Regions from separate parts of the Paenibacillus segetis genome, predicted to be linked through region 1. Evidence: predicted binding sites of a transcription regulator. Region 1 holds the regulator's gene; the other holds the start of a gene.
The links. Region 1 encodes CtsR, which represses protease genes until heat stress. Its sites were predicted from a motif close to ATGGTCAATAAAGGTCAAACA; they were not measured.

Region 1 (5,602 bases):
GGTCCAAGTTCCCTTCTTTGGCAGTTACCGTCAAATCACGTGCTAGGCTATCAAGAGTAGGTGTATTTATATTTGCTGGTGTTCCATGGTGGCTAGATACGGCTTCACTGCTCCCCAATAGTTGTAGCACCTGTTGACGCGCCTTGTTAAGGCTAATCCCCAAATTATTTAGTACACGCGCAGCTACACCTTCACCTTCACGAATTAATCCAAGCAAGATATGCTCTGTTCCGACATAGGTATGGCCAAGTTTTCGAGCTTCATCCATTGACAGTTCAATAACTTTCTTAGCACGTGGTGTATAAGCGATATTGGTAGGTTGCTCTTGTCCGCGGCCGATCAGTGTTTCAACTTCATCTTGAATTTTCTCTAATCCAAGACCAAGACCGATCAAAGCTTTAGCAGCAATACCTTCTCCTTCACGGATCAGTCCGAGTAAAATATGCTCAGTACCTATATTATTATGCCCTAGTCTTACAGCCTCTTCCTGAGCAAGTGCCAACACCTTCTGCGCACGTTCTGTAAATCTTCCAAACATCATATCCCCTACACCTCCATGATTATTCTATTGCTTACGTTAGGACAACAAAAAGCATACTCCCTGATGTTCCTCTTCGTTATTTACCCATTTTGTCACGAATAAGCATGGCACGATACATATCCCGCTCTCCAGGTGACATGTTCTCACTATATATTTTTTGCAGAAAACCTGGTTGTGTCATCACATTCAATTCATTAAGCACTTGAGGTGATAACGAATCAATCAATCCCAAATCTACACCAAGACGAACATCAGACAGACGTTGAGCCGCTTCTTTTGATTCCATTATGGCTGCATGAGATAAAATCCCGTAAGACCGCATCACACGATCCATCATTCTAAGGTGTGATTCCTTCAACAATGTCTCTCTCGCAGCCTTCTCATGATCAATGATCTGCAGAACAACACTGTATAAGTTTTCAATAATCTCGTCTTCACTTTGTCCTAGTGTAATCTGATTTGAAATTTGAAACAAGTTTCCCATGGCTTCGCTACCTTCGCCATAAATCCCACGGACCGTAAGTCCAACCTGAGATACCGCCGAAAGGATGCGATTAATCTGACCTGTTAACACAAGCGCAGGCAAGTGCATCATTACGGAAGCTCTTAGCCCAGTACCAACATTCGTTGGGCAGCTGGTAAGGAATCCACGATTATCATCAAATGCATAATCCACATGGTCTTCAAAAATATCATCCACCGAGGTTGCTTTTTCCCATGCCTCCTGTACCTGAAAGCCGGGATATAGACATTGAATTCGTAAATGGTCTTCCTCGTTCACCATAATGCTCAAGCTTTCGTCTTCGCTTATAAAGACAGCTCCGCTTTTTGATTCGTTGGCGAGACTAGGACTAATCAAATGCTTCTCAACCAGAATCTTTTTATCTAAATCGTCCAAATCCTCAAGAAGAATAGGATATAGCTTACCAAAGGCTTGTATTCGTTCGTCATCTAGCACATCTTCAAGTCGTTTAAGAACATCTTCTGACTGCTCACTTGTAGCCAACATTGGAAACGGTGCATAGAGCAGGTTTCTTGCAATCCGAACCCGGCTGCTAATGACAATATCGGAATCCTTACCCCCACTGCTCATCCACTTACTGAGTGGTTGTTCTGTAAACCGGAGATTTGGCATCGCTTATTCCTCCTACTCTGCGGAAAGTGTCTTCTCAAGCTCGCGAATCTCATCCCGCAGCCTAGCGGCCTCTTCGAACTCTTCCTGAAGAATCCGCTCCTGCAATTTCTGACGAAGCTCATCAAGCTTACGTTTTACTTGAATATGATTTCCTGCCCGTTTTGGTACTTTACCTACATGAACTGTATTCCCATGAACCCGCTTAAATAAAGGGTCTAATCGATCATTAAAATATTTATAACATGAACTACATCCAAAGCGACCAATTTTGCTAAATTGTGAATAAGTTAATCCACACTCTTCACAACGTAGATTTTCAGGTATTTTAGCACTTGGGTTGTGACTATGACTTCCAGGGTTGAAATCCAAAAAACCAGACAGCAAATTATGAATGGAAAACCCACCTGTTGTACCTGGGATAATCTCACCCTTCTCCCTTGCGCAGGTTTCACAAATACGAAATTCTGTTTTTTCCCCATTCACAATTTTGGTAAAGTGCAGTGTCGCGGGACGTTTCCCGCATTCTTGACATTGCATCGGGTATCCCTCCTTCATTAGATGGATCGTTGGACTCCTTAGCCTAACAAAGAGATCAGCATTGCCTTCATGATTCTTGCCCTGATCTGGTCACGATAGGGAAGCTGGACCATTAGCACTTCTCTTGATATAGCTGCTCGCATAAGGGCCGCTTCACGGCTACTTAAGAACCTTGATTCCACAAGCTGATATATCAAACCTTCTGCTGCGGTCTGCCCCATCTCATCACCTATTGTATGATGCAAGTGGGTATGCAGCGTAGTGGGACCCGGTAATTCGATCCGACGGATACGAACATAACCACCACCACCCCTTTTGCTCTCAACCAAATAGCCTTTTTCCAGCGTAAAACGTGTACTGATGACATAATTGATTTGAGACGGCACACAAGAGAACTGGTCGGCCAGATCGTTACGCTGAATTTCTATCGTTCCCTCTGGACTTTCATGCAGAATACTCTTGAGATATTTTTCAATAATATCGGAGATATTACGCATCACTCATCCTCCATTGCTCAAACATCAAGCCGATATTTTTTACGAAAATATCCGGTATATATTATCCATTTGGCAAGATAATTTACCGGTTGTTGACTTTGACTTTCTTTGACCTTGTTTTTATTATAACATAATTTCTTTGTTTGCCAAGAGGTTTTACCTCTACAATTCAGTGTGACCTGCTGTGCACAAAATATTCCGATTCCAAGTGGGAAGTATCTTCAATAGTATCCTCAATTGCAAAAGAACACTCCAATATGAAGTGTTCTCGGGCGGGTTTGAATACTTGAGTTACGTGAGATTAACCTTCAATAATGCTTTTCCGATAATGATTAGGGGGTACTCCAACCACTTTTTTAAAAGAAGTACTGAAATAATGCTGAGTATCATAACCTGTTTTTTCAGCAATTTCATGCATCGTTAATTTCGTCCCTGCGAGCATGCGTATCGCCATTTTGATTCGAACATGCGTTAGCATACCAATAAAAGATTGACCTGACTCTTGCTTGAAAATTCGGCTCAAATAGACTGACGATACGCCCAGTTCATCTGCTACTCCCTCTAGTGTCAATTCGGGGTCGTTGTACCTCTCCTCAATAATATCCCGCGCTCTTCTAACAAAGTCGGACATTCGCGCTTCCCGATTTACCATTGTCTTCGCTGCGGTGTACAGATCTGGCAAATCATTATTCTCGTCATTTAACTGGAAGCTAACGAGTACAGACAAGTTCAAATATTTCTGGCAAGCTTCCGCAATACGGGTACCAATCATGCTATCCTTGCACCCCCAAACCAATACGACGATCATCCCAGTTTGATCGCGGAAGTGAACATAATTTTCGGCTTCAATCAGCTCTTCAATTACGTTCTCAATCGCGAACAGCAGCAGTTGCCGATCCTTCTCAGATAAAAACACCTTTCCTTTGGACTGTTCCGGCCAACGGATAACTCCAACCAACTCAGGCGTTTGCTCTGGCATTTGGAGGAAAGCTAATTGCCCAGCGATCTCATCTTCGCTAATATCTCCCTCAATCCATTCCAAGCAAAACCGCTCGCGAAGTAACGATACATTCTTATCGATCTGTTTAGAAGCTATATCAAGTATCTTTTCGTTTGTAGCATCCAAATCCAGTCTCCTGGCGATTGCCGCAAGCACCTCCATTAACTGTCCCGGATTTACAGGCTTTAGAATGTAATCGTCTACCTTGAGCTTGATCGCTCTTTTAGCGTATGCAAATTCATCATGACCCGTAATTATGATTATTTTACAGTTAGGAAGCTGCTCGCGAAGCTCACTGATCAGAGTAAGACCATCCATAATTGGCATGCTAAGATCCACAATGAGGATATTCACTTGTTCACGGAGTGCCAACTCCAGGGCTTCTTCTCCATCTTCTGCTTCAGCGACCACCTGCAGATTCAATCTGTCCCAATCTACCGAACTTCTGATTCCTTCCCGAATAATGAACTCATCATCAGCTATGATCACTTTCCACTTCTGCTCCATGCTTCTACTCCTCTCGGTGCATAATAGGATGACGAATCGTAACGGTAGTCCCTACCTTTATCACACTTTCAATTGTAATTCCATAGGGTGCACCGTAACTTAAATGGATGCGCTCCTGTACATTCCTAAGTCCATAGCTATTAGAACCCCCGTTGTCTTCCTCCGCTTTTTCCTGGGGGATGGGCTGTGTATAATCTAAATGACCAACCTGCTCCAGTTGCATGCGAAGGCTATTCAATTTGTCCTCGTCCATTCCTTTTCCAGTATCTTCAATCGTAATTACAACCATATCTTGATCTGCTACTGCTCGAATTGATATGAGGCCAGGTCCACGGCGCTCCTTAATACCATGATAGATTGCATTTTCCACAACCGGCTGCAAAATTAGCTTGAGCACGAACAGATTCATCAAGCTCGGTTCTATATCAATTTCATAATTCAACTTGTCTTTATAGCGTGTCTTCTGGATCATTAGATAGCTACGAATATGCTCGAATTCGTCCGAGAGAGGTATCATCTCCTTCCCCCTACTAAGTCCTATTCGAAACAGACGGGACAAGGATTCCACTACTTCCGTCGCCTCATAAGCACCATCTTTTCTAGCCAACCATTGGATCGTATCCAGCGTATTGTACAGAAAATGAGGTTGGATATGAGCCTGCAAGCTTCGTAGTTCAGCTTCCCGCTTCAAGCGTTGCTCCTCACTTACCTGTCTAAGTAAACGTTTTATTTGGGCAAGCATTTGGTTGAAGCTGTGCCCGAGCATTCCAACTTCATCTCGGCGCTTGCCATTATATCGAATACTCATATTTCCACTTTCAACTTTATGCATAAATGATGATAATTGAGAAATCGGTCTAGATATCGAATAGGACAAGTAATAAGATGCCGCAATTCCCAGCATACTGACTAGGAACACAAAGGATACAATATATAAATTAATCTCGTGAACTCCCTGCACAGTTTCTTGCATTGGAAATACACCTACAGTTGTCCAACCGGTAAAAGAAGACTTTTGAAAAATATATTGGAATGGTTTATCATCTATTTTTTCTGTAAAATCACCCACGGTGTCTGCTAAAATTCGCGTTCGGTCTAGTTGATCCGCGATTGAATTTTTAGGCGCATAGAGCATGTCACCTTTGTCGTCAATAACCATGAGATACCCTGATTTACCCAATCTCACATCGCGAACCATCTCAGCAATCAATCGCGATTTGAAATCGATAAGCACCACTCCCTGTACTGCTTGAGTCTCTGGATCAAGTACTGCGCGCACGAAAGAAACAACTTCTTCATCCTTATAGTTGGCATGACTCGTTACATTTCTTTTAACGGGATGTCCGATCAGTTTGAAGATGCCCTTAGCCGTGACTGCCTCTTGG
Region 2 (5,602 bases), on a different contig from region 1:
ACTCAGCCAAACGCTCAGCTGCCAAAGTCAAACGCATGGATTCATTCACTTGACCTTTTGGACGTCCCAAGTGGCTCGCCAAAATGACCTTTGCTCCATTTTCGATCAAGTATTTGATCGTTGGAAGCGTCTCACGAATCCGAGTGTCGTCCGTAATTGCTCCATCTTGCATCGGTACATTGAAATCAACGCGGACAAATACGCGTTTACCAGTTACTTCTACATCACGTACACTCTTCTTGTTCATCCCCACGTTCCTCCTAATGTTAGGTGCGCGTCTCTTTATATAAAGGACTGCGCTTATCCATATTTATTGTTTCTCTCCTAAGAAAAACATTATCTCTATATATCAAACATTTGTGTGTGAATGTCGATTTGAAGCTATATATAGTCTTAAGCATGAACCAAAGAGGAGTCCTTGGGTAAGGGTGCTCCTCTTTGATTGCCTTGTTTGAATTTCAAAATATTACTTAGCGATTTTTGCAAACAATTCCAAAGTACGAACCAATTGAGCTGTGTAGGACATTTCATTGTCATACCAAGCAACTGTTTTAACCAATTGTTTGTCGCCAACAGTCAATACTTTAGTTTGAGTTGCATCAAACAGGGAACCAAAAGTGATACCTTTGATATCGGAAGATACGATTTCATCTTCAGTATATCCAAAAGTTTCAGGATCGGAAGCTGCTTTCATTGCTGCGTTGATTTCATCAACAGTTACGTTCTTCTCAAGAACAGTTACCAACTCAGTCAAAGAACCTGTAGCTACAGGCACACGTTGAGCTGCACCGTCAAGTTTGCCTTTCAATTCAGGGATAACAAGACCGATTGCTTTTGCAGCACCAGTTGTGTTAGGAATGATGTTCTCAGCTGCTGCACGAGCACGACGGAAGTCACCTTTGCCGTGTGGAGCATCCAAAGTATTTTGGTCGCCAGTGTAAGCGTGGATTGTAGTCATCAAGCCTTCAACGATACCGAATTGATCTTGAAGAACTTTTGCCATTGGAGCCAAGCAGTTTGTTGTGCAAGATGCGCCAGAGATAACTGTTTCAGTACCATCAAGAACGTCATGGTTAACGTTGTAAACAACAGTTTTCATGTCGCCTGTAGCAGGTGCGGAGATAACAACTTTTTTAGCGCCAGCTTTGATGTGTTTCTCAGCAGCTTCTTTAGTTGTGAAGAAACCTGTGCACTCTAGTACGATGTCTACGCCAAGCTCGCCCCATGGCAATTCTTCAGGGTTACGGTTAGCAATAACCTTAACTTCTTTGCCATTTACTTTGAAGAATCCGTCATGAACTTCAACTTCGCCGTCAAATTTACCTTGAGTTGTATCATATTTCAACAAATGAGCCAACATTTTAGCGTCAGTCAGGTCATTAATAGCTACTACTTCGATACCTTCCACGTTTTGAATACGACGGAAAGCAAGTCGTCCAATACGTCCGAAACCGTTAATACCAACTTTAATACTCATTGAATAGTTCCTCCCAAATGTTCATTTTTTTTATTATTCAAGACAGACCGAATAGCCCGCCGTGAGTAAACGGTAGTAAACAATAATTGTATCAAAAAATATCACATTGCATTGTGCTCTTGCTGTCTGTTCTTGTTCTCCAGTTCACTGACGATTTCCATCGCTGCTGCTTCATCAGTGACAAGAATGCCTTCATGACCGAACTTCAGTACGGCATGAATCGCCTTCGCTTTACTCTTGCCGCCTGCGATTCCAATAACGATGTCAGTCTTCATGATGTCTTCCAACCGGAGTCCCAGGGTCAGCATTTTGTGAACCACAACGCCTTCTTCGTCAAAATAGTAGCCAAATGATTCCGCCAAAGCGCCATCCTTCTGCAAATCCTCAACCATCGGCAACTCCATCTTACGACGTCGTGCCATTTCCATGGCGTCTCCGATACCGTGAACTACGATTCTAGCTTTACGGATCATGCCCACAATATCATGGATATTTGGATCGTGCACAAGCGACTGATAGGCTTCCTTCCCTAACAAATCGGGTACATGTAGCAGACTATAGCCTGCCCCAAGTCTCTTTGCCATTCCGGAAGCAATCGTGTTGGCCTGAATCTCAAGACTTTCGCCGAGTCCGCCTCTTGCCGGTACGAACCAGCTTTGTTTCAGCACTGCATTAGCCGAAGGTGTTAATTGTTCTGCGACCTCTGCCATTGTTGAACCGCCAGTAACGGCAACAACGTCACCATCTTGCATCACTCGTAATAGCGCCTTCGCTCCTGCCCGCCCAAGCTCACGCTTGATAAGTGGCGAAGTCTCACAATCACCTGCAATAACTACTACTTTCTGCAGGCCATAGGCCTTACGAATCTTCTCTTCCAAATTAGCCAGGCCAAAAATATCCTTCACTACCGGTTCCAGTTTCTCCAGCAGTGTCCTGCCCGAATCGCTGATTCTCATGCCTATATTCTCAATTTCAATCAGGCCTTGAGCCTTCAGGAGATCCGTTTCAGCACGTAACACACGTTCCGTCATGTTCAGTGAGGTTGCCAAAGTTCTACGGCCAATTACGTCAGATAACATGATCTGGTGAAGTATGGTGTACCTTTTCTTGAGAATTTCCATGAGATCAGGAAGAAGCTGCTGTTGCATTTCTAAAATATTACGCATGCCTTCAACTCCTGCAAGCTTCGTCTTCTCTCTGCTTCTCTTTATGGCCCTTAAATGTCCCGGGTAAACTTTTTAAGTCCCACTTACATTCTAACCAATTTTTCTCTCTGTTGCAAGTCTGACGTTCGTATAATTCACATTCTGCTTACCTCTTATACATCTAGATAAAGTTATTGCAGTTAGGGGCTGCTATATCTGCCCTGTCTTCCCCTCAACACTTCATTTTTTTATTTCTATTTCACTATGTTTAAGGCACTCTTTGCCTATAATCTAAAAGTTTAAAATATCCTTTTCTTCCAGCTTCCATGACCTTCCTGGGTTATTCACCCACATTAAACAAAAAGACAGCAATTGAATCATTACTATTATTATGAATGCGATCTGAGAGTAAAAAAATTTCTTCTATAAATATATTAAAAACACTCGTACTACAATTTCATCTCGTCATTCTTAACCTTTCCCTGTTTTTGTATAAGCTCTAACCTATAACTAACGCTTGCAATTTACATGTCAATATCATATAATCATTTTTGCTACTCTTCATTTGCGCCCGTGGTCCAATGGATATGACGCAGGCCTCCGAAGCCTGAGATCGAGGTCCGATTCCTCGCGGGCGCGCCATATTATTTAAACTACATCCCCGTTTAGGGGATTTTTATTACCCTTAGTTTGACTATCTTTGACTTTCTGTTTGAATTTGTTTATGATGAGGATAATATCAATCGATTTCGTCTATTATGAGATTGATGTGACTAATTCAATACGATATGGAGAGCAACAGGCGATTCTCCCATTTGAACAAATGGGCCTGCGATGCCTCATCCAAATTTAAGGAGGTTTTATCGGTGAGTTATATTCCAATGGTCGTCGAACAAAGTAACCGCGGGGAGCGCGCCTACGACATCTATTCCAGACTGCTTAAAGACCGAATCATATTCCTCGGCTCCCAGGTCAATGACGTAGTCGCTAACTCCATTATTGCTCAAATGCTATTCCTGGATGCGGAAGATCCGGGCAAAGATATCAGTCTCTATATCAACAGCCCTGGTGGCTCGATTACAGCCGGTATGGCTATCTACGACACCATGCAGTTCATTAAATCTGATGTATCCACAATTTGCGTGGGGCTCGCCGCTTCAATGGGAGCTTTCTTGCTAAATGCAGGTGCACCAGGCAAGCGTTATGCGCTGCCGAATAGTGAAATTATGATTCACCAACCACTCGGCGGAGCCGAAGGACAAGCGACAGATATTGAAATTCGTGCACGCCGCATCTTGAAGATGCGCGACAAGCTGAATCATATCTTGGCAGAGCGTACAGGACAGCCGTTGGAACGGATCGAGAAGGATACCGACCGCGACTACTTCATGAGTGCAGCAGAAGCAAAAGAGTACGGACTAGTAGACAAAGTTATTGAGAAGATCACTCCTCCACAAGGAGTATAAGGGATCTTAACCACATAAAGGCTGTCATCCAAGCAGGTGAAATATCTGCTTGGATGACAGCCTTTTGTTGAATTAATACGATATATACGTTAACCTTTATTAAATATTATTTACAGGAGGCCCTTTATAAATTATGAATGCACAGCAAAGAAAACCATTATATGACGTCAGTAACGTATTAGCTGATGTAGCTATAGGAAAAAGTAAAGCTGAACTCGTCATTAAGAACGGAACATTGGTTAACGTATACTCAGGTGAACTGTTGAGCCACATCGACGTAGCAGTAGCCCAAGGAAGAATTGCATTCGTCGGAGATGCCTCTCATACGATCGGAGATAATACTACTGTTATTGATGCATCTGGGCGCTTTATTGCCCCAGGCCTTATGGACGCCCATATGCATGTTGAGAGCACGATGCTTACCGTTACTGAATTCGCCAAAGCCGCGCTAGCTAAAGGTACAACTGCAATATTCATGGATCCGCACGAGATCGCTAACGTATTTGGGACCGAAGGTGTTAAATGGATGCACGAGGAAGGACGCGGACTCCCTCTTAAGGTATACACAACTTTCCCTTCTTGTGTCCCTGCCACAGACGACTTGGAAGATGCAGGAGCTACATTAGAAGTATCCGATATCACCGAAGGTATGACTTGGGACGGCGTTGAGGGTCTTGGTGAAGTAATGAACTTCCCCGGTGTAGTCTATGGCGATCCTAAAATGGCTGGAGAAATCGCAGCAACTCTGAAAGCAGGCAAGACCGTAACCGGACATTTTCCTGCTGAAGATGAGCCCATGTTGCAAGCGTATATCGCTAGTGGCGCAAGCTCATGTCATGAAACTGTAACCAAAGAACAGGCGTTACTTAAGCTTCGCTTAGGAATGCATCTTATGGTTCGTGAAGGCTCCGCTTGGCAAGACGTCAAGGAAGTCATCAAGGTTGTGACTGAGGATCATGTACGCTCCGACAACATCATGCTCGTAACAGATGATGCGTACCCACAAACACTGGTTGAAAAAGGCCACCTCAATCATGTTGTACACCGGACAATCGAGGAAGGCGTTGACCCCATTACCGCAATTCAAATGGGGACTATCAATACAGCTCGCTATTTCAAATTAGATGGCGACATTGGCGGTATAGCACCTGGTAAATGTGCCGACATCCTATTGATCGATGATCTACGCCAGATGGAACCCTCAACGGTTATCACGGATGGTGATGTTGTATTTGATCATGGCGAACTTAAAGCCCAGTTTCCAACCTACGTCTATCCCGATAAGGCCCTCGATTCCATTCATTTAGCACGGCCGCTTCAACCTTCTGACTTCCTGCTCTCCAGCGACATAGAACAAGGAGAAACAAAGGTTCATGTTATTGATGTTATCGAGAACAGTGCCCGGACAGTCAAGACGACTGCAACGCTTAAGGTATCTGGTGGGATCATTCAACCGGACCTTGAAGCAGATGTGATCCAATTGGCCTGCATAGAGCGTCATAAGGGAACGGGCG

Region 2: the regulator CtsR is predicted to act here: its motif matches at 3,310-3,330, upstream of clpP (ATP-dependent Clp endopeptidase proteolytic subunit ClpP).

What each region holds. Positions count from the first base shown of each region.
Region 1 covers NZ_BMFT01000008.1:60,915-66,516, forward strand. The annotation lists gene clpC (ATP-dependent protease ATP-binding subunit ClpC) at 1-541, opposite strand, end outside; gene mcsB (protein-arginine kinase McsB) at 618-1,676, opposite strand; gene mcsA (protein-arginine kinase activator protein McsA) at 1,689-2,213, opposite strand; gene IEW05_RS25100 (CtsR family transcriptional regulator) at 2,252-2,710, opposite strand; gene IEW05_RS25105 (response regulator) at 3,012-4,217, opposite strand; gene IEW05_RS25110 (cache domain-containing sensor histidine kinase) at 4,222-5,602, opposite strand, start outside.
Region 2 covers NZ_BMFT01000004.1:66,595-72,196, reverse strand. The annotation lists gene IEW05_RS21290 (phosphoglycerate kinase) at 1-247, opposite strand, end outside; gene gap (type I glyceraldehyde-3-phosphate dehydrogenase) at 467-1,477, opposite strand; gene IEW05_RS21280 (sugar-binding transcriptional regulator) at 1,579-2,643, opposite strand; tRNA gene IEW05_RS21275 (tRNA-Arg) at 3,190-3,264, shown strand; gene clpP (ATP-dependent Clp endopeptidase proteolytic subunit ClpP) at 3,489-4,088, shown strand; gene ade (adenine deaminase) at 4,222-5,602, shown strand, end outside.